Regions from separate parts of the Phycicoccus mangrovi genome, predicted to be linked through region 1. Evidence: predicted binding sites of a transcription regulator. Region 1 holds the regulator's gene; each other region holds the start of a gene.

Region 1 (7,255 bases):
CGCGTCGACCACGAGGCCTGCCGCCAGCAGGGTGCGCAGGTGCTTGCTCATCGTCGGGGCGCTGACCCCGACCCGCCGGGCCAGCTCCCCGGCCGGCTGCGGTCCGGCGGCAAGCTCCTCGACGACGCGGGCCCGCACCGGGTCCGCGAGCGCGCGCAGCACGCTCGTCCTCGCCGTCACTTCCGTGCTCATGACGGCAATGTTTGCCGCTAATGGCAAGTGATGTCAAGGGCCCCCACCCGAAGAACCTGCGTGCGGACGTGCATCATCTGACGAAAGTGTCAGTTCCTGCACGCCTCGGCCCGCACGAGACGTGCATCACCTGACGAAAGTGTCAGTTCCTGCACGCCCCGCACGGCACCCCCGCGCGCAGGAGTCGACGAATGTGTCGGTTCCTGCACGGTCAGACGCCGAGCGAGACCGACACCGTCACGACGTCCCCGAGCTCGACGCCCTCACGGCGCCGCACCGCGAGCTTGAGCGGCAGGAGGTAGCCGCCGTCCTTGGGGAACAGCGACGTCGTGAAGTCGCTGCCCCCGAGCCGGCCCGCCACCGGGATGCAGCCCCAGCCGTAGGTCGCCAGCCGTGCGACCTCGTGGACGCGGGCCTCGGCCTCGGGCAGCGCGACGAAGTGGTGCGGCGCCGGGCCGCGCCACTCGACGACCTCCCCCGTGAACTCCAGGTCCATCGCGCCAGCGTAGGACCGTCCCCGAGCCCCGCGCCCATCGCGAACGCGTGTGAAACCGCCGGGCTCCCCCGGCGGTTTCACACGCGTTCGGGCAGAGGGAAGGGCGGCGGAGAGGTCGGGTCAGCGCCAGCGGGAGGCGGCGCTGAGCACCGCCAGCGCGGCCGGCCCGGCGCTCGAGGCCCGCAGCACGGTCGACCCCAGCCGCACCGTCCGCGCCCCGACCGCCTCGAGCGCCGCGACCTCCTCCGGGGCGATGCCGCCCTCGGGGCCGACGACGACGAGCACGTCCCCGGCGTCCGGCAGCGACACCCCGGCCAGCGGCGCCTCGGCGTCCTCGTGCAGCACGAGGACGAGGGCCGCCTCCCGGGCGCGCTCGACGAGCCCCGCGGTCGTCACGGTCGGGCCGAGCACCGGGCGACGGGTGCGCCGCGACTGCTTGGTCGCGGCGACGAGCACGGCGTCCCACTTGCGGCGTGCCTTCTCGCCGCGCTCCCCGCGCCACTGGACGATGCTGCGCGCGGCCTGCCACGGCACGACCTCGTCGACCCCGCACTCCGTCGCGGACTCGACCGCCTGGTCGTCGCGCTCCCCCTTGGCGAGGGCCTGGACGAGGACGAGGCGCGGCGCGGGCTCGGGCTCGTCGCGGACCTCGTCGACCCTCAGGTCGAGGGCGTCCCGGTCGACCCCGACGACCTCCCCCTCGACGGCTCGCCCCGACCCGTCGGCGAGCACCAGCCGCTCGCCGACCCGGGTGCGCCGCACCGCCACCGCGTGCCGCCCCTCGGCGCCGTCGAGGCGCACGACCGACCCGGGCCCCACGGCGTCGAGGGTCCCGGCGGGGACGAGGTGGACGGGCAGCGTCATCGGGCTGGGAGCGTCGTCGGACGAGCCGGAGGTCAGCGGGCCTTGAAGGCGTCGCGCAGCTTGCCGAAGAGACCGCCGTCGGCGGGGTTGGCCATCCTCCCCTGCGGACGCTCCTCGCCGCGCAGCGCCGCGAGCCGCCGCAGCAGCTCCTCCTGCTCGCCGTCGAGCCTCGTCGGGGTCTGCACGCTCGTGTGGACGATGACGTCGCCGCGCCCGCCGCCGCGCAGGTGGGTGACGCCCAGGCCGCGCAGGGTCAGGGTGTCGCCGGACTGCGTGCCGCGCTTGATGTCGAGCTCCTGCGCCCCGTCGAAGGTGTCCATCGAGAGGGACGCCCCGAGCGCCGCGGCGGTCATCGGCAGCTCGACGCTCGCGTGGAGGTCGTCGCCGCGCCGCTGGAAGACGGGGTGCTTGCGGACCGCGACCTCGACGTAGAGGTCACCCGCCGGGCCGTTGCCGGGGCCGACCTCGCCCTCACCGGCCAGCTGGATGCGGGTGCCGGTGTCGACACCGGCCGGGACGCGCAGGGTGAGGGTGCGGCGGGTGCGGACCCGGCCGTCGCCGCTGCACTCGTAGCAGGGGTCGGTGATGATCTGGCCGAACCCCTGGCAGGTCATGCACGGACGGGTCGTCATCACCTGGCCGAGGAAGCTGCGCTGGACCTGGCGGATCTCGCCGCGGCCCTCGCAGACGTCGCAGGTGCGCGTCCCGGTGCCGGGCTGGCGGCCGTCGCCGTGGCAGGTGCCGCAGCCGACCGCGGTGTCGATGGTCAGCTCCTTCTCGCCACCGAACACGGCGTCGCCGAGGTCGATGTCGAGGCGGACGAGCGCGTCCTGGCCGCGAGCGGTGCGCGAGCGGGGGCCGGCGTTCGGCCCGGCCGCCTGCCCGCCGAAGAACGCGTCCATGATGTCGCTGAACGAGAAGCCCTGGCCGAACCCGGCGGCGCCCCCGGAGTAGGGGTCGGCGCCCATGTCGTACTGGCGGCGCTTGTCGGCGTCGGAGAGCACGTCGTAGGCCTGCGAGACCTTCTTGAACTGCTCCTCGGCCTCGGGGCCGGGGTTGACGTCGGGGTGCAGCCGGCGCGCGGCCTTGCGGTAGGCGCGCTTGATGTCCTCGGGGCTCGCGTCGCGCGCGACGCCGAGGTCGGCGTAGTAGTCGTTCACGGGTGGGGGGTCCTCCGTGGGTCGGTGTGGTGGCGGGGTCCGCGCGGGTCAGTCCGCGAGGATCCGGGAGACGTAGGTGGCGACGGCACGCACGGCGGCCATCGTCGAGGGGTAGTCCATGCGGGTGGGGCCGACGACTCCGAGGCCGGCGACGAGGTCGGTGCCCGACCCGTACCCGGTGCTCACCATCGACGTCGACTGCAGCCCGGCGTAGGGGTTCTCGTGCCCGATGCGCACCGCGAGGCTGCCGCCCTCCTCGGCGACCGTGCCGAGCAGGCGCAGGAGGACGACGTGCTCCTCGAGCGCCTCGAGCACCGGGCCGATGCTCGCCGTGAAGTCGCCGCCGGCGCGGGCGAGGTTGGCCGTGCCGGCGAGGACGAGCCGCTCCTCGCGCTCCTCGACGAGGGAGTCCTCGAGCGCGCCGACGACCGCCCGCACGACCGGACGCGCTTCAGCGTCGAACCGCTCGGGGACGCCCGCCAGCTCGGACGAGGCGTCGGCGAGGGTCCGGCCCGCCGTCGCCGCGTTGAGCTCGGTGCGCAGCGCCGAGAGGACGCGCTCGCCGTCGGTCGTCAGGTCGGTGGGGACCTCGATGACCCGCTGCTCGACCCGGCCGGTCGTCGTGATGAGGACGACGAGCAGCCGCTGGGGGCCGATCGGCACGAGCTCGACGTGGCGCACCGAGGACCGCGACAGCGACGGGTACTGGACGACGGCGACCTGCCGGGTCAGCGACGCCAGCAGCCGGACGGTGCGGTCGACGACGTCGTCGAGGTCGACGGCCCCCTCGAGGAAGTGCGCGATCGCGCGCTGCTCGGCAGTCGACATCGGCTTGATCTGGGAGAGCCGGTCGACGAAGAGCCGGTAGCCGGCGTCGGTCGGCACCCGGCCGGCGCTCGTGTGCGGCGCGGCGATGAGGCCGTCCTCCTCGAGCGCGGCCATGTCGTTGCGCACGGTGGCCGCGGAGACGCCGAGGTGGTGGCGCTCGAGCAGCGCCTTGGAGCCGACCGGCTCGGACGTGTGCACGTAGTCCTGGACGATGGCCCGGAGCACGCGCAGGCGGCGATCCTCGCTCATCGGGGCTCCTCCTCGGGCGGCTCGTCGGGTCGGGCGGCACGGCGGGCTCTGGCACTCTCGCCGTCCGAGTGCCAATGCTACGTCGTCGCACCGTCCCGCGCGAAAGCCGAGGGGGGCTCCCGCGTGCCGCTCCCGGCGACCGTCGCCGCCCGCGGCTAGCCTCGCGGCCGTGGTGGACAGGTACGGATCCGACGTGCTCTCGGGCGACTGGCGCGCTCCCCGGCGGGGGCGCTCGGTCGAGCTGCCGGCCGAGCCCGGCACGGTCGTCGAGGACGTGGAGACCGGATGGGTCGGCGCCGTCGTGCGCGTCGAGAAGGCCGGCGGCGTCCACGTCGTCCACCTCGAGGACCGGCGGGGCCGGAGCAAGGGTTTCCGGCTCGGGCCGGGCTTCCTCGTCGACGGCTCCCCCGTGACCCTCGTCGCGCCGCGGGCCGCCGAGGCCCGGCGCCTCGCCGCCGCCAAGGCCGCGGGCACCCGGACGGCCAGCGGCTCGGTCGCGGTCCACGGGCAGCGCGCCCGCGTCGCGAGCGGCTCGCGCATCTTCGTCGAGGGCAAGCACGACGCCGAGCTCGTCGAGAAGGTCTGGGGGCACGACCTGCGCGTCGAGGGCGTCGTCGTCGAGATGCTCGACGGCGTCGACGACCTCGCCGGCGCCATCCGCGACTTCGCCCCCGGCCCCGGCCGCCGGATGGGCGTGCTCGTCGACCACCTCGTGCCGGGCACCAAGGAGTCGCGCGTCGTCGACGAGGCACGCGCGCTGCGTCCCTGGGCGCAGCACGTGCTCGTCGTCGGCCACCCCTACGTCGACGTCTGGCAGTCGGTGAAGCCCGGCCGCCTCGGGATGGACGCGTGGCCGGTCATCCCGCGGGGGACCTCGTGGAAGCACGGCATCGCGGCGCACCTCGGCTGGCCGCACGCGACCCAGGCCGACATGGCGCAGGCGTGGCGGCGCATCCTCGCCTCGGTCGACTCGTGGACCGACCTCGAGCCCGAGCTGCTCGGACGCGTCGAGGAGCTCATCGACTTCGTGACGGCGCCCGAGTAGGCGTCAGCGGGCGGCCCGTGCGGCGGCGACGCCGACCTCGAGCCAGCCCGCCAGCGCGTCGTCGTCCTCGAGGACCGACGCGTGGACGTCGACCCAGCCCCGGCTGGCCCGCCCCTTCATGACCATCGGCTCGACCCCGGGGCGCGCGACGAGCTCGTCGAAGCGCTCCGGACCGGTCCGCACGAGGAGCCCGCGCGACCCGACCGAGCACGCGAGCGCACCGTCGACCATGAAGGCGACGCCCCCGAACATCCGCTTCTCCTCCGCGGGCGGCAGCGCCGCCCGGACCCGCTCGAGCAGCTCCACGGGCCCAGTGTGGCCCCGGTGCCCGCGCCGGCGGTAGGGGTCGGCCCTGAGCGCACCCCGACCCGGACCCCGACATGCCCCCGGAACCCCTTGGGCCGCGCGGCCGTCGGGTGTTCGATGGTCCCAGACCCACCCCAGGAGGAAGAGATGAGCGAGAACACCCCTCGCGACGACGTCCCGCGCGACGAGCCCACGCAGAGCGTGCCGCCGCCCCCCGCCGGACCGCCGGCGCCCCCCGCCGCTCCCGCGCCGACGCCCGGCTGGGAGACCCCGGCCGCCGGCGAGGTGCCCCCGCCCCCGCCGCAGCCCCAGTACGCGCAGCAGCAGTACGGCCAGCAGCAGTACGGACAGCCGGCCTACGGGCAGCCGCAGTACGCGAGCGCGGCGCCGCTGACCGCGCAGGAGGAGAAGACCTGGGCCCTGCTCAGCCACGCGGCCGGGCTCGTGGCGATGGTCGTCAGCGCGGGGACCCTCGGCTTCGTCGGCAGCCTCGTCATCTACCTCGTCTACAAGGACCGCGGGCCGTTCGTGCGGGCCCACGCGGCGAACTCCCTCAACATCCAGATCACGACCGCCATCGGCGTCGTCGTCTCGTTCATCCTCATGTTCGTGCTCGTCGGGTTCGTGACGATCTTCCTCGTGGGGATCTACGCGTTCGTCATGCACATCATCGGAATGGTCAAGGCCAACAACGGGGAGTGGTGGAACCCGCCGTTCACGCCGCGCTTCGTCAAGTGACCCGCCGCTGACCCCGGCCCGTGCACCGGCCGCTCGCCCGTCAGGGACCGAGCAGCCGGCGCACGACCGTGTCGGCGAGCAGGCGGCCGCGCAGGGTGAGGACGGCCCGCCGGTCGCGGACGGCGGCGGGTCCCTCGAGCAGCCCGTCGGCGACGAGCCCGGCCACGGCCGTGCGGCCCGCGTCGTCGAGCCGACCGAGGTCGAGCCCCTCGCGCAGGCGCACCCCGAGGAGCACCTCCTCGTCGTGGCGCTGCTCGGCGGTGAGGACCTCGCGGGCCGCCGCCGGGGACTCGCCCGCGGCCAGCCGGGCCGCGTACGCGCGCGGGTGCTTGACGTTCCACCAGCGCACACCGCCGACGTGCCCGTGGGCTCCGGGGCCGATGCCCCACCAGGCGTCCCCGCGCCAGTACCCCTCGTTGTGGCGGCACCGGTCGGCCGGCGTGCGCGCCCAGTTGCTCACCTCGTACCAGTCGTAACCCGCCTGCGCGAGAACCGTGTCGGCGAGCTCGTACTTGTCCGCCTCGTCGTCGCCCTCGGGCTCGGGCAGCTCGCCGCGGGCCACCTGCCGGGCCATCCGGGTGCCTTCCTCGACGACGAGGGCGTACGCCGAGACGTGGTCGGGCTCGAGCGCCAGGGCGGCCTCGAGGCTCGTGCGCCAGTCGTCGAGCGACTCCCCGGGGGTGCCGTAGATGAGGTCGAGGCTCGTCGCGAGGCCGGCGGTGCGCGCGGCGGCGACGGCCTGCGCGACCCGTGCCGGGTCGTGCGTGCGGTCCAAGGTGGCGAGGACGCTCGGGACGGCGCTCTGCATCCCGAGGCTCACCCGCGTGAAACCACCCGCCGCGAGGGTCTCCAGGCCCTGCGGCGTCACGGAGTCGGGGTTGGCCTCGGTCGTCACCTCGGCGCCGTCGGCGAGCCCGAACCGCTCGCGGACGCCGTCGAGGAGCCGCACGAGGTCGTCGGCCGGCAGCAGGGTCGGCGTCCCGCCCCCGACGAAGACGGTGTCGACGACCGGCGCGGCGTCGCCGAGCACCCGGGCGGCGAGGTCGAGCTCGGCCAGCGCGGTGCCGGCGAAGTCCTCGGTCGACGCGCCAGGTCCGAGCTCGGTCAGCGTGTAGGTGTTGAAGTCGCAGTAGCCGCAGCGCACCGCACAGAAGGGCACGTGGAGGTAGAGGCCGAACCGTCCGTCGGCAAGGCGGGCGACCGCGTCGGCGGGCAGCTCGCCGGAGGCCGGCGCGGGGTCGCCGTCGGGCAGTCGGGGCACGGGTCCAGTCTCGCAAGGTCCACCCACCGGCCGCTCCCCCGCCCCCGGCCGTCCACCGGCGCTGCCTAGGATGGCGAGGTGACAGACCGCTGGATCCACCTCGACGGACTCGTCAA
Region 2 (7,255 bases), on a different contig from region 1:
CCGCCGGCACGACGAACTTCGGCATCGTCGACGACCTCGCGTCGGTCGCGGAGGTCTGCCGCGAGCACGGCATCTGGTTCCACGTCGACGGTGCCTACGGCGGCGCCGGGCTCGCCGCCCCGTCGGTGCGCGACCTCTACGCCGGCATCGAGCACTGCGACTCCTTCATCGTCGACCCGCACAAGTGGCTCTTCGCGCCCTTCGACTGCTGCGCGCTGCTGTACCGCGAGCCGGCGCTGGCCCGCGCGGCGCACACCCAGAAGGCCGGCTACCTCGACGTCCTCACCGAGGCGCCCGACTGGAACCCGACCGACTACTCGGTCGGGCTGACCCGCCGGGCGCGCGGCCTGCCGTTCTGGTTCTCCCTCGTCGTCAACGGCACGGACGCGTACACGGCCGCCGTCGAGCGGACCCTCGACGTCGCCCGCTACGCCGAGGCCGAGATCGCGCGCCGCCCGGAGCTCGAGCTCGTCCGCGAGCGCGACCTCTCGGTCGTCGTCTTCCGGCGCGTCGGCTGGTCGGCCGCCGACTACCAGGCGTGGTCGGACCGGATGCTCGCCGACGAGTTCGCGTTCGTCGTGCCGACGACGCACGACGGCGAGACCCTGGCCCGCTTCGCCGTCGTCAACCCGGCGACGACCGAGGACGACATCCGGGCCATCCTCGACACGATGGCCTGACCGGTCGGTCGGGTCGATCGGGTCCGCTGGGGGCCGTGGGTCACGTGTGACTCGTGAGTCGGCCCGCGTGGGAGGTGTCCAGCCGACACGCCGCGGGACGCGCCGAGCGGAATGACACGGGTGTCATTTCGCGGCTACAGTGAGGGCCGAAGCCACACGCGACGAAGGGTCGAGAACACACCGTGAGTGCCGCCTCCGAACAGGTCACCCCTGCCGTCAGCGCCTCGGACCTCTCCGAGCGCGACCGGGAGGTGCTCGCCTTCGAGCGGCAGTGGTGGAAGTACGCCGGCTCCAAGGAGACGGCCATCAAGGAGCTCTTCGACATGAGCTCGACGCGGTACTACCAGGTGCTCAACGGGCTCATCGACAACCCCGTGGCCCTCGCGCACGACCCGATGCTCGTCAAGCGCCTGCGGCGCCTGCGGGCCAGCCGCCAGCGCGCCCGCTCGGCCCGCCGCCTCGGCATGGAGCCCTGAGCCGGGAGGCCCCCAGAACCAGAGATGCCCGTCCGTGAGGGAAGCCGGACGGGCATCTCTGCTGTCCGGCCCCTCCCGCGCAGCGCCGTCCCACCCGGCAGCCGCCTCGTCCCACCCGTCGAGCGAACAGGACACGCCGCGTGCGCGGGGGCGCAGGCGGCGTGTTCTGTTCACTCGACGGGGTGAGGGCCCGGGCGTCAGGGGAGGTCGGGGTCGGGGAACTCGACCGGCCAGCCCTTCTTGGCCAGCTGGTCGCGGACCCGGCGCAGGTCCTTGTCGCTGGGGTCGGCGTGCGTGTACTCGGTGATGGCGGCGGCGATGTCCGACGGCCCGGCGGGGCTGACGTCGGCCCGGCGCAGCGCCTTGGCGACCTTCTTGACCTCGGAGCGGGTCAGGCGGCGCTCGAGGAGCGCGAGCAACGGGACGTAGTCGTGCTCCGGCACACCGCCGGGGTAGCCCTCGCGCAGCCAGTTGACGATGCGGGCGAGCGGGCTGCCCTCGCGCGGCGGGGCCTCGTCCTCCTCCTCGTCCATGCCACCGAGCGGCCAGCCGCCGAGGACGAGCTTGGCGCTGACCTGGCGGACCTGCTCGTCCTCGGGGACGAGGGCACGGACGGCCTTGCGCGAGAGCAGCTTCTCGACGGCCAGCTTGCGCAGGACGTCGTGCGCCGCGTGGGTGCCCAGCTGCTCCTGGAGGACCGCGCCGAGGGCGGCCGCCTCGGCATCCGGGACGCCGTCGGGGAAACCGGCCCGGATGTGGGCGATCACCGAGTGCGACAGCTGCGGCATGGCGGGACTCACTTCTTGTCGACGATGGTCGGGAACACGTGCTCGAAGCTCACGGCCTTCCCGAAGCCGCTCGCGACGATGAGCACGAGGCCGAGCACGACCCCGCCGACGATGATCGCGACGAGCAGCCCGGCGAGGACCCGTCCGAGCGGCGAGTACCGCACGCTACCGTCCGGGGCCTCGTCGGCGCCGACGACGAGCGCCCGCATGGCGAGGGCGTAGATCACGGGCAGGCCGGCCCCGAAGAGCAGGCCGACGACGAGGACGTTGCCGGCGCCCTCGAGGGCGAGCTGAATGCTGCGCATGGTGGTCCGTCCTCCCGGTCAGCGGGTCGGGGTCTTGGTGGGGGCGGGGGTGGTCGCGGCCGGGTCGCCGCCCGCGGCGCCCCACTCCTCGGTCACGTTGTGGGCCCCGACGTGCTCGCGCTTGGAGCGCAGGTACATGAACAGGGACGCCGCGCAGAGGATCGCGAAGACGAGCAGCGCACCGGGGGCCCCGCCGAGCGTGTGCCCGACCCACCACATGAGGGCGCCCATCCCGGCGGCGATGGGGAAGGTCAGCGCCCAGGCGACGACCATCCGGCCGGCGGTCGACCAGCGCACGTGCGTGCCGCGCCCGAGGCCGCCGCCGAGGACCGAGCCGGTCGCGACGTGGGTCGTCGAGAGGGCGAACCCGAGGTGGCTCGAGGCGAGGAGGACGGCCGCGGTGGCGCCGTCGCTCGAGAGGCCCTGGCGCGGCGTGATGTCGACCAGGCCCTTGCCGAGGGTGCGGATGATCCGCCAGCCGCCGATGTAGGTGCCGAGGGCGATGGCCGTCGCGGCGCTCACCTTGACCCAGATCGGGACGGCGTCGGTGCGGTCCCAGTGGCCGCTGGCGATGAGGGCGAGCGTCATGACGCCCATCGTCTTCTGGGCGTCGTTCGTGCCGTGCGCGAGGGAGACGAGGGACGCGCTGCCGATCTGGCCCCAGCGGAAGTAGCGCTCGTTGAGCCGGTGCATGACCGACGCCGTGATGCGGTGCACGAGCCAGCACCCGATGAACGCGACGACGAGCGCGACCGCGGGGGAGAGCAGCGAGGGCAGGAGGATCTTCCCGACGACGCCGTCGAGCTTGGTGCCGTCGCCGGTCCACTTGACGCCCGCGAGGCCCAGGCCCGCGGCGCCGGCGCCGGTCAGCCCGCCGAGGAGGGCGTGCGACGAGCTCGAGGGCAGCCCGAGCAGCCAGGTGAAGAGGTTCCAGACGATGCCGCCGACGAGGCCGGCGAGCACGATGAGCAGCAGCGCCTCACCGCCGTCGGTCAGGAGCTCGGGCCGGGGGGCCCCGCTCTTGTCCTGGATCTTGATGACGGCGTTCGACACGGTGAGGGCGACCTCGACGGAGAGGAAGGCGCCGACGAGGTTGAGCACCGCGCTGAGCCCGACCGCCACCTTGGGCGCGAGGGCCCCGGTGGAGATCGAGGCCGCCATCGCGTTGGCCGTGTCGTGGAAGCCGTTCGTGAAGTCGAAGGCCAGGGCCGTCACGATGACGAGCACGAGGATGAGGGTCGCTGCGTCCACGAGGCACCAGTGTGGGGCGGCAACCCTCGCTTCACCAAGACGGGGGCCGTCGTTCACCCGTTGTTCACCCGGGGTGCGGCGACTGCTGCGGCTCACGGGGCGTGTGGGGCGCGCCGCGGCGCACGCTTTGTCAGGATGGGGCGATGAACGACCTGGACTGGAGCACCCCGGACGGCCTCGCCGCGATCCGCGCGCACCTCGTCGAGCGCATCGACGGATGGCAGGAGCCGGCCGCCCACGCGGTGGGGCTGTCACCGGCCTCCTCGACGCCGGACTGGCTCTTCCCGCACGTCACGGCGGCGCCCGGCGGCCGGCCCGCCCTCGCGACGGTCGTCCTCGCGACGGTGCTCGGCCACGACGGCTCGACCGCCACCCTGCCCCTGTCGCGCTCGGACCTGGCGGCCGCCGTCGAGTCGCTCGAGCCGGCCGAGGCGTGCACGGACCTCCCGCACCCCAACCTCGCCGCCTGGCGCGAGGTGCTCGCCGAGCTCGACGGCAACCCGGCCCGCGAGGCGGTGGCCGTCTTCGTCGCCGACCTCGAGGACCCGGTGGCCTCGGAGGCCGACGCCTCGCTGCGCGTCCACCTCGACGGGGCCGACCCCGCACTCTGACCCCGGAGCGGCCCGGGCCGCTCAGAACCGGCCGTGGACGAGCTCCTCGGCGAAGCGGCGGGTCAACGGCTCGCGCAGGCGTCGCAGCTCGGTGTCGGTGCGCTCGAGGAGCGCGGTGTCGAGCGCCGTCGGCGCCGCGTCGGGCATCCGCGCGACGAGGTCGAGCCGCAGGGCCGTCGGTGGGTGGGTGTCGTCGACCCGGTGGTGCGTGAGGACGCTCCCGCGACGGCGACGCTCGAGCTCGCGGGTCGTGGGCCGCGGCGCGGCCTCGAGGGCCGGCCAGGGGTCGGCGCGCGTGCGGGCCGCCACCTGGGCCGCCGTGAGACCTCGCGGGGTCCCGAGGAGGGAGACGAGCCCGCCGGCCACCGCGCGGGGACCGGCGGCGCGGGCCGCGAGCCGGTCGGCGACGTACTCGGCGTGCTGGGACCAGGCCGCGTCGAGGCGGCCGAGGAGGACCACGAGCCCGATCACCGGGGCGGCGAGGACGCGCTGGACGACGCCGCCGAGCGCGCTCGACGCGCTGACGAGGAGGCTGTCGTGATCACCCGTGTCCCCGGGCCACAGGACGGTGGCCGCCCGCCCGAGCACCGAGAGCGCGGCCCCGACGACCCGGCCGGCGGCCGTGTCGTGCGAGCGGAGGTGACCGAGCTCGTGCGCCAGCACGCCGACGCGCTCGTCCGGGTCGAGCGCGGCCCAGAGCGGCAGGCCGAGGACGAGGGCCTGGCGGCGGCCCCAGCCGAGCGAGATGACGTACGCGTTCCAGTCGGTCTCGAGCCCGAGGACGGCCGGGGGCCGCACACCGACCTCGTCGGCCAGCCGGTGCACGAGCGCGTGGAGGGCCGGCGCCTCGTCGGCGGTGACGACGACCACCTTGGGGTCCAGGCGGGTGGGGCGGGGGAGGAGCTCCCACGCGAGGAGCGTGAGGAACGCCAGCACGCCGACGCGCCACCACCCCGTGAGCGACAGCGCCCATCCGACGAGTGCGGCGACGAGGACGGCCGCGACGACGAGCACGCCGACCGACAGGACGAGCGCGGCCCGGCGGCTGGGGGCCGCGCGCACCGAGCCGGGGTCGGCGGCCAGCCGGCCGTGCAGCTGCTCGGCCGCCCGTCGCAGCGGCCGCTCCAGACGACGCGCGAGCAGCCCGACCGGCGGGGCGCCCTCGGCCGCCACGCCCCAGTCGCACGCCGGGCACCAGCGCGGCATCGCCGGCTCCACCTCGAGCGGCGTCGCGCACCGCGGGCAGGCGCGGTCGGTCGTGGTCGCGTGCGTCCCCTCCGTCACCGCCCGATCGTGGCACGGGCGCGGACCCGGCGGGCAGCGTTTGCACTCTCCCGGTGAGAGTGCCAATAATGACCATTAGCACTCTCATCATGAGAGTGACAGAACAGACCGGTCCGGTGAGGGCAGGTGCGCCGACGGTGACGTGAGCCGCGGCCCCGGCCCGTCCGTCGCGGGCACCGCCCGGTCCCACCATCGATTCGCGTGGGAGGAACCACCCGAATGGCCAAGATCATCGCTTTCGACGAGGAGGCACGCCGCGGTCTCGAGCGGGGCATGAACACCCTCGCCGACGCCGTCAAGGTGACCCTCGGTCCGAAGGGCCGCAACGTCGTCCTGGAGAAGAAGTGGGGCGCCCCCACGATCACCAACGACGGTGTCTCGATCGCCAAGGAGATCGAGCTCGACGACCCGTACGAGAAGATCGGCGCCGAGCTGGTCAAGGAGGTCGCGAAGAAGACCGACGACGTCGCCGGTGACGGCACGACGACGGCCACCGTCCTCGCCCAGGCGCTCGTCCGCGAGGGCCTGCGCAACGTCGCCGCCGGGGCCAACCCGATGGCGCTCAAGCGCGGCATCGAGAAGGCCGTCCGCGCCGTCTCCGACGAGCTGCTCGCCAGCGCCAAGGACGTCGAGACCAAGGAGCAGATCGCTGCCACGGCCTCGATCTCCGCTGCTGACCCCCAGATCGGCGAGATGATCGCCGAGGCCATGGACAAGGTCGGCAAGGAGGGCGTCATCACCGTCGAGGAGAGCAACACCTTCGGCCTCGAGCTCGAGCTCACCGAGGGCATGCGCTTCGACAAGGGCTACATCAGCCACTACTTCGTCACCGACACCGAGCGCATGGAGGCCGTGCTCGAGGACCCGTACGTCCTCATCGCGAACTCCAAGATCGGCTCGATCAAGGACCTGCTGCCCCTCCTCGAGAAGGTCATGCAGTCCGGCAAGCCGCTCCTCGTCATCTCCGAGGACGTCGACGGCGAGGCCCTGAGCACGCTCGTGGTCAACAAGATCCGCGGCACCTTCAAGTCCGTCGCCGTCAAGGCCCCGGGCTTCGGCGACCGCCGCAAGGCCATGCTCGGCGACATCGCCATCCTCACCGGTGGCCAGGTCATCTCCGAGGAGGTCGGCCTCAAGCTCGACAGCGCGGACCTCTCGCTCCTCGGCCGCGCCCGCAAGGTCGTCGTCACCAAGGACGAGACGACGATCGTCGAGGGTGCCGGTGACAACGACCAGATCCAGGGTCGTGTCAACCAGATCCGCGCCGAGATCGAGAAGACCGACTCGGACTACGACCGCGAGAAGCTCCAGGAGCGCCTCGCCAAGCTCGCCGGCGGCGTCGCCGTCATCAAGGCGGGCGCGGCCACCGAGGTCGAGCTCAAGGAGCGCAAGCACCGCATCGAGGACGCCGTCCGCAACGCGAAGGCCGCCGTCGAGGAGGGCATCGTCGCCGGTGGTGGCGTCGCCCTCATCCAGGCCGGGGCCAAGGCGTTCGCCTCCCTCGACCTCCAGGGTGACGAGGCCACCGGGGCGAACATCGTCAAGGTCGCCATCGAGGCGCCGCTCAAGCAGATCGCGGTCAACGCCGGTCTCGAGGGCGGGGTCGTCGCGGAGAAGGTCAGCAACCTCGAGTCGGGCTTCGGCCTCAACGCCGCCACCGGTGAGTACGTCGACCTCGTGTCGGCGGGCGTCATCGACCCGGCGAAGGTCACCCGCTCGGCGCTGCAGAACGCGGCGTCCATCGCGGCGCTGTTCCTCACGACCGAGGCCGTCATCGCCGACAAGCCCGAGAAGGCCGCTCCGGCCATGCCGGGCGGCGACGACATGGGCGGCATGGGCTTCTGAGCCCCTGACGCACCA
Region 3 (7,255 bases), on a different contig from region 1:
CTCGTCGACGACGGCGCGACCGCCCGGGAAGTCGTCGAGCGGGGGCTCGTCTTCGTCAACGGCGAGGTCGACACCCGCCGCGGCCGCCAGGTGCGGGTCGGTGACGTCGTCACCCTCGACGGCTGCGGGAGCCTGCGCGTCACCTCCGCCTGACCCCCTCACCCCACTGATTGCCCATCCGCCACCTCCGAGGGTCCCGGATCGGGGCCTGGAAGTGGCGGATGGGCAAGAAGTCGCGGCTCGGGCAGGGCTCCCGGTCAGGGGGTCGTGCAGAGCCAGTCGACGCCGGCCGCGACGTGGAGCGCCGTCGTGTCGACGAGCGGGACCCCGGCGTCGCCGTCGCGCAGGAGCAGTCCGATCTCGGTGCAGCCGAGGACGACCGCCTCCGCCCCGTCGGCAACCAGCTGCTCGACGACCCCGAGGTAGGCGGCGCGCGACTCCTCGCGGACGACGTCGCGGACGAGCTCGTCGTAGATGACCCGGTGCACGAGCTCGCGGTCGGCCTCCCCGGGCACGATCACGTCGAGGCCGCGGGCACGGAGCCGGTCGGCGTAGAAGGCCTGCTCCATCGTGAAGCGGGTCGCGAGCAGGCCGACCCGTCGGTGGCCGCCGGCCAGCAGCGCGTCGGCCGTCGGGTCGGCGATGTGCAGCAGCGGCACGCCCGCCGCGGCCTCGATGTCCTCGGCGACCCGGTGCATCGTGTTCGTCGCGAGGAGCAGCGCCTGCGCTCCCCCGGCCGCCAGCCCGCGGGCGGCATCGGCGAGGAGCGCGGCCGTGGCGGGCCAGTCGTCGGCGTGCTGCGCGGCGGCGACCGGTGCGAAGTCGACCGAGTGCAGCAGGAGGCGGGCCGAGTGCAGCCCGCCGAGCCGCGCCGCGACGCCGGCGTTGAGCCCCCGGTAGTAGGCCTCGGTCGAGGTCCAGCTCATCCCGCCGAGCACCCCGAGCAGCCGCATGCGCCCGACCCTACGCCGCGGCGGCGACGCCGACCGGCACGACGACGCCGCCCGGCCCCCTGACGGGGACCGGGCGGCGTGCGGTGTCGCGGGAGGTGGGGCTCAGTGGCCGTGCCCGTGGCCGTGGCCACCGGCGGCAGCCGGCTCCTCCTCCTTCTTCTCGACGACGAGGGTGTCGGTGGTGAGGACCATCGACGCGATCGAGGCCGCGTTGCGCAGCGCCGAGCGGGTCACCTTGACCGGGTCGATGACGCCGGCCTTGACGAGGTCCTCGTACTCGCCGGTGGCGGCGTTGAGGCCCTGGCCCGCGGGGAGCTCGGAGACCTTCGCCACCGCGACGTAGCCCTGCAGGCCCGCGTTCTCGGCGATCCAGCGCAGCGGCTCGGCCGCGGCCTTGCGGACGATGTTCGCGCCCACGGCCTCGTCGCCCTCGAGCCCGATGGTGTCGAGCACGGCGACGGCCTGGATGAGCGCGGAGCCACCGCCGGAGACGATGCCCTCCTCGATCGCGGCGCGCGTCGCGGAGATCGCGTCCTCGATGCGGTGCTTCTTCTCCTTGAGCTCGACCTCGGTGTGCGCGCCGACCTTGATGACGCAGACGCCGCCGGCGAGCTTCGCGAGGCGCTCCTGGAGCTTCTCGCGGTCCCAGTCGGAGTCGGTGCGCTCGATCTCCTGCTTGATCTGGGCGACGCGGCCCTCGACGTCGGAGGCCTCGCCCGCGCCGTCGATGATGACCGTCGAGTCCTTGGTGACGACGACGCGGCGCGCCTGGCCGAGGGTCTCGAGACCGACCTGGTCGAGCTTGAGGCCGACCTCCTCGGCGACGACCTGGCCGCCGGTGAGGACCGCCATGTCCTGGAGCATCGCCTTGCGGCGGTCGCCGAAGCCGGGGGCCTTGACGGCGACGACGTTGAAGGTGCCGCGCATCTTGTTGACGACGAGCGTCGAGAGGGCCTCGCCGTCGACGTCCTCGGCGATGATGACGAGCGGCTTGCCCGACTGGACGACCTTCTCGAGCACCGGCAGGACGTCGGCGATCGCCGAGATCTTGCCCTGGTTGATGAGCACGTAGGCGTCCTCGACGACGGCCTCCATGCGCTCCGGGTCGGAGACGAAGTACGGGGAGATGTAGCCCTTGTCGAACTGCATGCCCTCGGTGAACTCGAGCTCGGTGGAGGCGGTCGAGGACTCCTCGACGGTGATGACGCCGTCCTTGCCGACCTTGTCGAACGCGTCGGCGATGGTGGCGCCGATCTCGGTGTCCTGCGCGGAGAGCGAGGCGACCTGGGCGATCTCGTCCTTGGACTCGATCTCGCGGGCGTTCTCGAGCAGGCGCTCGGAGACGGCGTCGACGGCCTTGTCCATCCCGCGCTTGAGGCCCGAGGGGGCGGCGCCGGCCGCGACGTTGCGCAGGCCCTCCTTGACCATCGCCTGGGCGAGGACCGTCGCGGTCGTCGTCCCGTCACCGGCGATGTCGTTGGTCTTGGTGGCGACCTCCTTGGCGAGCTGCGCGCCGAGGTTCTCGTAGGCGTCCTCGAGCTCGACCTCGCGGGCGATCGTGACGCCGTCGTTCGTGATCGTGGGGGCGCCCCACTTCTTGTCGATGACGACGTTGCGGCCCTTCGGGCCGAGCGTCACCTTGACGGCGTTCGCGAGGGCGTCGACGCCCCGCTCGAGCGCCTTGCGGGCGGAGTCGTTGAACTCCAGTTCCTTGGCCATGGGTGTCCTTTGCTGGGGGTGACGGGCGGCGCGGTGCGCCCGGCCCGTCGCGTGGGTCAGGGGGATGCCGGACGCGTCCCGGCGGCACGGGGCCGCCGGGACGCGGTCACGGCGTCAGCGGACTGCTCAGCCGACGACGGCGAGCACGTCACGGGCGGAGAGGATGAGGTACTCCTCGCCGCCGTGCTTGATCTCGGTGCCGCCGTACTTGCTGAAGATGACCCGGTCGCCGACCTGGACGTCGAGCGGGACCCGGTTGCCCTTGTCGTCGATGCGACCGGGGCCGACCGCGAGGACCTCGCCCTCCTGGGGCTTCTCCTTCGCGGTGTCCGGGATGACGAGACCGGACGCGGTGGTCTGCTCGGCCTCGAGGCTCTTGATGACGATGCGGTCCTCGAGCGGCTTGATGGAAACCGACACGGTGTGCTCCTCCCCTTGCTGGGATGAGTCGAAGTGGACGGGGACGTGCGCGTCCGGGCCGTGCTCGCCGTCGCGGGGGTCGACCGCGGCCCGGGGTGCGCTGGCACTCGCACGGGGCGAGTGCCAATGAGGCAAATCTAGGCCGCGCTTAGCACTCGGTCAACTCGAGTGCCAGCCGGGCGCGGCGCGGGCGTCCGGAGGGTTCGCACCGGGCCCCGAGGAGGCGGATGGCAGGATGACCGGCCGTGGACGTCGGCATCGTGCGAGCCCTGGGGTCGCCGGACGGGAAGGAGCTCCTGCGCTCCCTCCCGCCGTACGACCCGGCCGCGGTGTTCGCGCTCCAGGACCGGCTGCGCCGCGAGGGCCACGCGCCCGACTTCGTGGCCGCCGTCCTCACCCAGCAGCGGCTGCGCGCGCGGGCCGTCGCGAAGTTCGGCGAGTTCGCCGGCGATCTCCTCTACACGCCCGACGGGCTCGAGCAGGCCTCGCGGCTCGAGGTCGCGGCCACCCACGCGGGCCGCTTCTACAACGCCTCGCTGGCGACGGTGCACGACCTCGGCTGCGGCATCGGCAGCGACGCCGTCGCGATGTCGGCGCTCGGCGTCACCGTGCAGGCCGTCGACATCGACCCCGTGACGGCGGCGATCGCCGACACCAACCTGCGGCCCTGGCCCGACTCGCGCGCCCACGAGGGCTACGCCGAGGAGTTCGAGCCCCCGCGCGACCCGCTGCGCTCGCGCGTCGGCGTGTGGCTCGACCCGGCGCGCCGCATCCCGGGCAAGACCGGTCGGCACGGGCGCATCAAGCGGGTGTTCCGGCTCGACGAGATCCGGCCGTCGTGGCAGTTCGTCCTCCAGGTGGCGACGGCGGTGCCGGCCACCGGGGCGAAGCTCTCGCCGTCGATGCCGCACGACGCCATCCCGCTCGGCACCGAGGCGCAGTGGACCTCGTACGGCGGCGAGGTGCTCGAGTGCGCCGTCTGGTGGGGGCCGCTCGCGCAGCGCCCCGGCCGCAGCGCGCGCATCCTCGCGGCGGGGCGCCCGCCGGTCGAGGTCGACGAGACGATGGCCGAGCCGGACCCGCCGACCGCCGAGGGCACCGGCTCGATCGGCGCCTGGCTCTACGAGCCGGACCGCGCAGTCACGCAGGCCGGCCTGCTCGGGGCCGTGACCGGGGCGACGCTCGGGGTCGAGGTCGACACCGGGCTCGGGTACGTCCTCTCGGATGCCGAGGTCGACCTGCCGTACGCGCGGCGGTACGCGGTGCTCGAGTCGATGCCGTTCACCGTCAAGACGCTGCGGGCGTGGCTGGCGCAACACGGCGTGACCGGGCTGACCGTCAAGAAGCGCGGGGTCCGGCTCGACGACGACGAGCTGCGGCGGCAGCTGAAGATCGGGCGCGGCGCCGGCGACGGGGCGCAGGCGACGGTCGTGCTCACGCGGGTCGCGGGCCAGCAGACGGCGATCGTCGTCGAGCCCGTGGTGCCGTCCGCGCCGCCCGCCGGCTGAGGCGGGTCAGGGGCCGACGAGGTCGCGCGCGCCGAGGACCTCCGGCGGGATGCCGAACGCCTCGACGAGCTCGAGTGCGACGGGCCGCAGGCGCCGCAGCAGCGCCGTCACCTCGCGCGTGATGGCCTTCGAGCGCGGCGCCGACAGCCGGCCGTGCTCGAGGAACCAGCCGCGGTCGGCCTCGATGGTCACGAGCGCGTGCAGGTCGCACAGCGCCCCGAGCACCTCGCGCGTCGGCCCCTCCGGCTGGGCCCGCACCTGCGCGACGAACGCCTCGACGACAAAACGCTCGACGTGCGAGCGGGCCGCGGCGATGACGTGGTCCTGCACGTCGTTGAACACCTCGCCCGGCGGCCGGCCGGCGTCGACCCCCGCCTTGAGCCGCCGCGCGACCCCGGAGACCTGGTGCTCCTCGCGGAAGCGCAGCATCGCCAGGTGGTAGTCGGGGTCGAGCAGCCCGGCGTCGGTGTCCGCGCCGTCGCGCCCCGTCGGCAGCACGTCGCGGATGCGCTCGAGCAGCTGGTGGGCCGCGGTGCGCTCGACGACGGTGTCGACGGCCAGCCCGGCGACGAAGCGGACCATCCCGCGCTGGTCGAGGTCCTCGAAGGACGAGGAGTAGTCGGTGAGCAGCCCCTTGGCGACGAGCTGGAGCAGGACGTGGTTGTCGCCCTCGAACGTCGTGAAGACGTCGGTGTCGGCCTTGAGCGCCGCGAACCGGTTGGCCGAGAGGTAGCCGGCGCCGCCGCAGGCCTCGCGGCACTCCTGGATGGCGTGCGTCGCGTGCCAGGTGGCGAGCGCCTTCTGGCCGGCGGCGCGCGACTCGAGGGCGCGCACGTCGCGCTCGGGCGCCTCGGGGGTCTCCGGCGAGAAGACCTCGTGCAGCTGCCGGGCGACCTCCTGCTGGGCGGCGCTCAGGGCGTAGGCGCGGGCGACGAGCGGCAGCAGCCGCCGCTGGTGCATCCCGTAGTCCAGGAGCAGGGTCTCGTCGTCGGTGCCGGGCGCCTCGAACTGGCGGCGGCGCAGGCCGTACCGGACGGCGATCTCGATCGCCACCTTGGACGCTGCGAGCGCTCCCCCGCCGACGCTGACCCGGCCCTGGACGAGCGTGCCGAGCATCGTGAAGAAGCGCCGGTTGGGGTTCTCGATGCTCGAGCGGTACGTGCCGTCGTCGTCGATCTGCGCGAAGCGGTCGAGGAGGTTGGCGCGCGGGACGCGCACGTCGTCGAACCAGAGGCGGCCGTTGTCGACGCCCTCGAGTCCGAGCTTGGTGCCGCAGTCCTCGACCCGCACGCCGGGCAGCACCTCGCCGTCACGGCGGATCGGGACGAGCACCGCGTGGACGCCGTGGTCCTCGCCGCCGACCTCGAGCTGGGCGAAGACGACCGCGAGCTCGCCGTCCTCCGCGGCGTTGCCGATGTAGTCCTTGCGCGAGGCGTCGTCGGGGGTGCGGACGACGATCTCGTCGGTGGCGGGGTCGTAGGTGGCGGTCGTGCCGAGCGCCTGGACGTTGCTGCCGTGCCCGGTCTCGGTCATCGCGAAGCAGCCGAGCAGCCGCCCGGAGAGGATGTCGGGCAGGTAGCGCTCGTGGTGGGCGCGCGTCCCGAGCTGGAGCACCGCGCCGCCGAAGAGCCCGAACTGGACGCCGGACTTCACGACGACGGACAGGTCGCCGTAGGCGAGGGTCTCGAACGAGGCGATGGACGCGCCGATGTCGCCGCCGCCTCCGACCGAGCGGGGGAAGCCGTGGGCGGCCTGGCCGCGCTCGCCGATCTCGACGACGAGGTCGCGCACCCGGCGGCGCAGCTCGGCCCGGGGCAGGTCGCGCTGCTCGTCGAGCAGGTCGGTGTGCTCGGCCAGCGCGGCGCGGACCTCGTCGCGGACGGCGGCGTGCGGGCCGTCGAGGACGGCGCGCAGGGCGGCGGGGTCGGCGTCCAGGGCGGGCTGGGCGCGACGGGTCGGGTCGGTGGTGCGGACGGCGTCGGTGGCGGCCATGTCGCCACCCTGACACGGCTCTACCGGCCTCCGGCGGCTCCGTGACGCGCGAAGTTACTCACAGGTAGGGGTCGGGCTGGGCGCCCTCGCGGGCGACGGCAGCGGCGCCGGAGGCCAGGGCCGCGTCGAGCGCCTCCTCCCGGGTGGCGCCGCGCGCGAGGGCCGCCGCGAGCGCGCCGACGAACGCGTCGCCGGCCCCGGTCGTGTCGACGACGCCGCCCTCGACCGGGTGGGCCGGCATCGTCACGCCGTCCCACGCGGCGCCGTTGGCCCCGAAGGTGACGAGCAGCGAGGCGGGCTCGGCGCCTGCCTCGGCGAGCGCCTGCATCTCGAGCTCGTTGGCGACGACGGGGTCGCCGAGGGCCACGACGTCGGCGGGCAGCCCCGACCACGGGGCGACGTTGAGCACGACCCGGGCGCCACGGCCGGCGGCGACCCGCGCGGCCTCGCAGACGACGGTCAGGGGGACCTCGAGCTGGAGGACGAGGACGTCGTCCGGGCCGAGGGTGCGGACGGCGCCGACCTCCGGCGCCCCGAGGTGGTGGTTGGCGCCGGGCACGACGACGATCGTGTTCTCGCCGTCGTCGGACACCTGGACGATGGCGTGGCCGGAGGTCTCGCCCTCGATCACGCGGACGGCCTCGACGTCGATGCCGAGGCGCG

The links. The regulator HrcA, encoded in region 1, represses chaperone genes, less so after heat shock. The targets are predictions, from matches to a motif close to TTNGCACTCGNNNNNNNCGAGTGCNAA.
Region 2: groL (chaperonin GroEL) is a predicted target of HrcA. The motif match lies at 5,435-5,461, and genes of this name have one in related genera.
Region 3: groES (co-chaperone GroES) is a predicted target of HrcA. The motif match lies at 3,241-3,267, and genes of this name have one in related genera.

What each region holds. Positions count from the first base shown of each region.
Region 1 is NZ_JAHHWP010000029.1:1,656-8,910, forward strand. Features, by position in the region: gene KMZ30_RS20970 (ArsR/SmtB family transcription factor) at 1-192, opposite strand, end outside; gene KMZ30_RS20975 (DUF1905 domain-containing protein) at 404-688, opposite strand; gene KMZ30_RS20980 (16S rRNA (uracil(1498)-N(3))-methyltransferase) at 809-1,552, opposite strand; gene dnaJ (molecular chaperone DnaJ) at 1,585-2,712, opposite strand; gene hrcA (heat-inducible transcriptional repressor HrcA) at 2,761-3,789, opposite strand; gene KMZ30_RS20995 (DUF3097 domain-containing protein) at 3,959-4,834, shown strand; gene KMZ30_RS21000 (TfoX/Sxy family protein) at 4,838-5,140, opposite strand; gene KMZ30_RS21005 (DUF4870 domain-containing protein) at 5,288-5,878, shown strand; gene hemW (radical SAM family heme chaperone HemW) at 5,919-7,139, opposite strand; gene KMZ30_RS21015 (tyrosine-protein phosphatase) at 7,218-7,255, shown strand, end outside.
Region 2 is NZ_JAHHWP010000008.1:147,491-154,745, forward strand. Features, by position in the region: gene KMZ30_RS05530 (pyridoxal phosphate-dependent decarboxylase family protein) at 1-680, shown strand, start outside; gene KMZ30_RS05535 (DUF3263 domain-containing protein) at 863-1,156, shown strand; gene KMZ30_RS05540 (DUF3349 domain-containing protein) at 1,354-1,944, opposite strand; gene KMZ30_RS05545 (hypothetical protein) at 1,953-2,249, opposite strand; gene KMZ30_RS05550 (inorganic phosphate transporter) at 2,268-3,500, opposite strand; gene KMZ30_RS05555 (hypothetical protein) at 3,644-4,111, shown strand; gene KMZ30_RS05560 (M48 family metallopeptidase) at 4,133-5,395, opposite strand; gene groL (chaperonin GroEL) at 5,615-7,240, shown strand.
Region 3 is NZ_JAHHWP010000008.1:366,865-374,119, reverse strand. Features, by position in the region: gene KMZ30_RS06530 (RNA-binding S4 domain-containing protein) at 1-153, shown strand, start outside; gene KMZ30_RS06525 (aspartate/glutamate racemase family protein) at 258-953, opposite strand; gene groL (chaperonin GroEL) at 1,056-2,672, opposite strand; gene groES (co-chaperone GroES) at 2,799-3,092, opposite strand; gene KMZ30_RS06510 (class I SAM-dependent methyltransferase) at 3,338-4,600, shown strand; gene KMZ30_RS06505 (acyl-CoA dehydrogenase family protein) at 4,607-6,592, opposite strand; gene KMZ30_RS06500 (PfkB family carbohydrate kinase) at 6,651-7,255, opposite strand, start outside.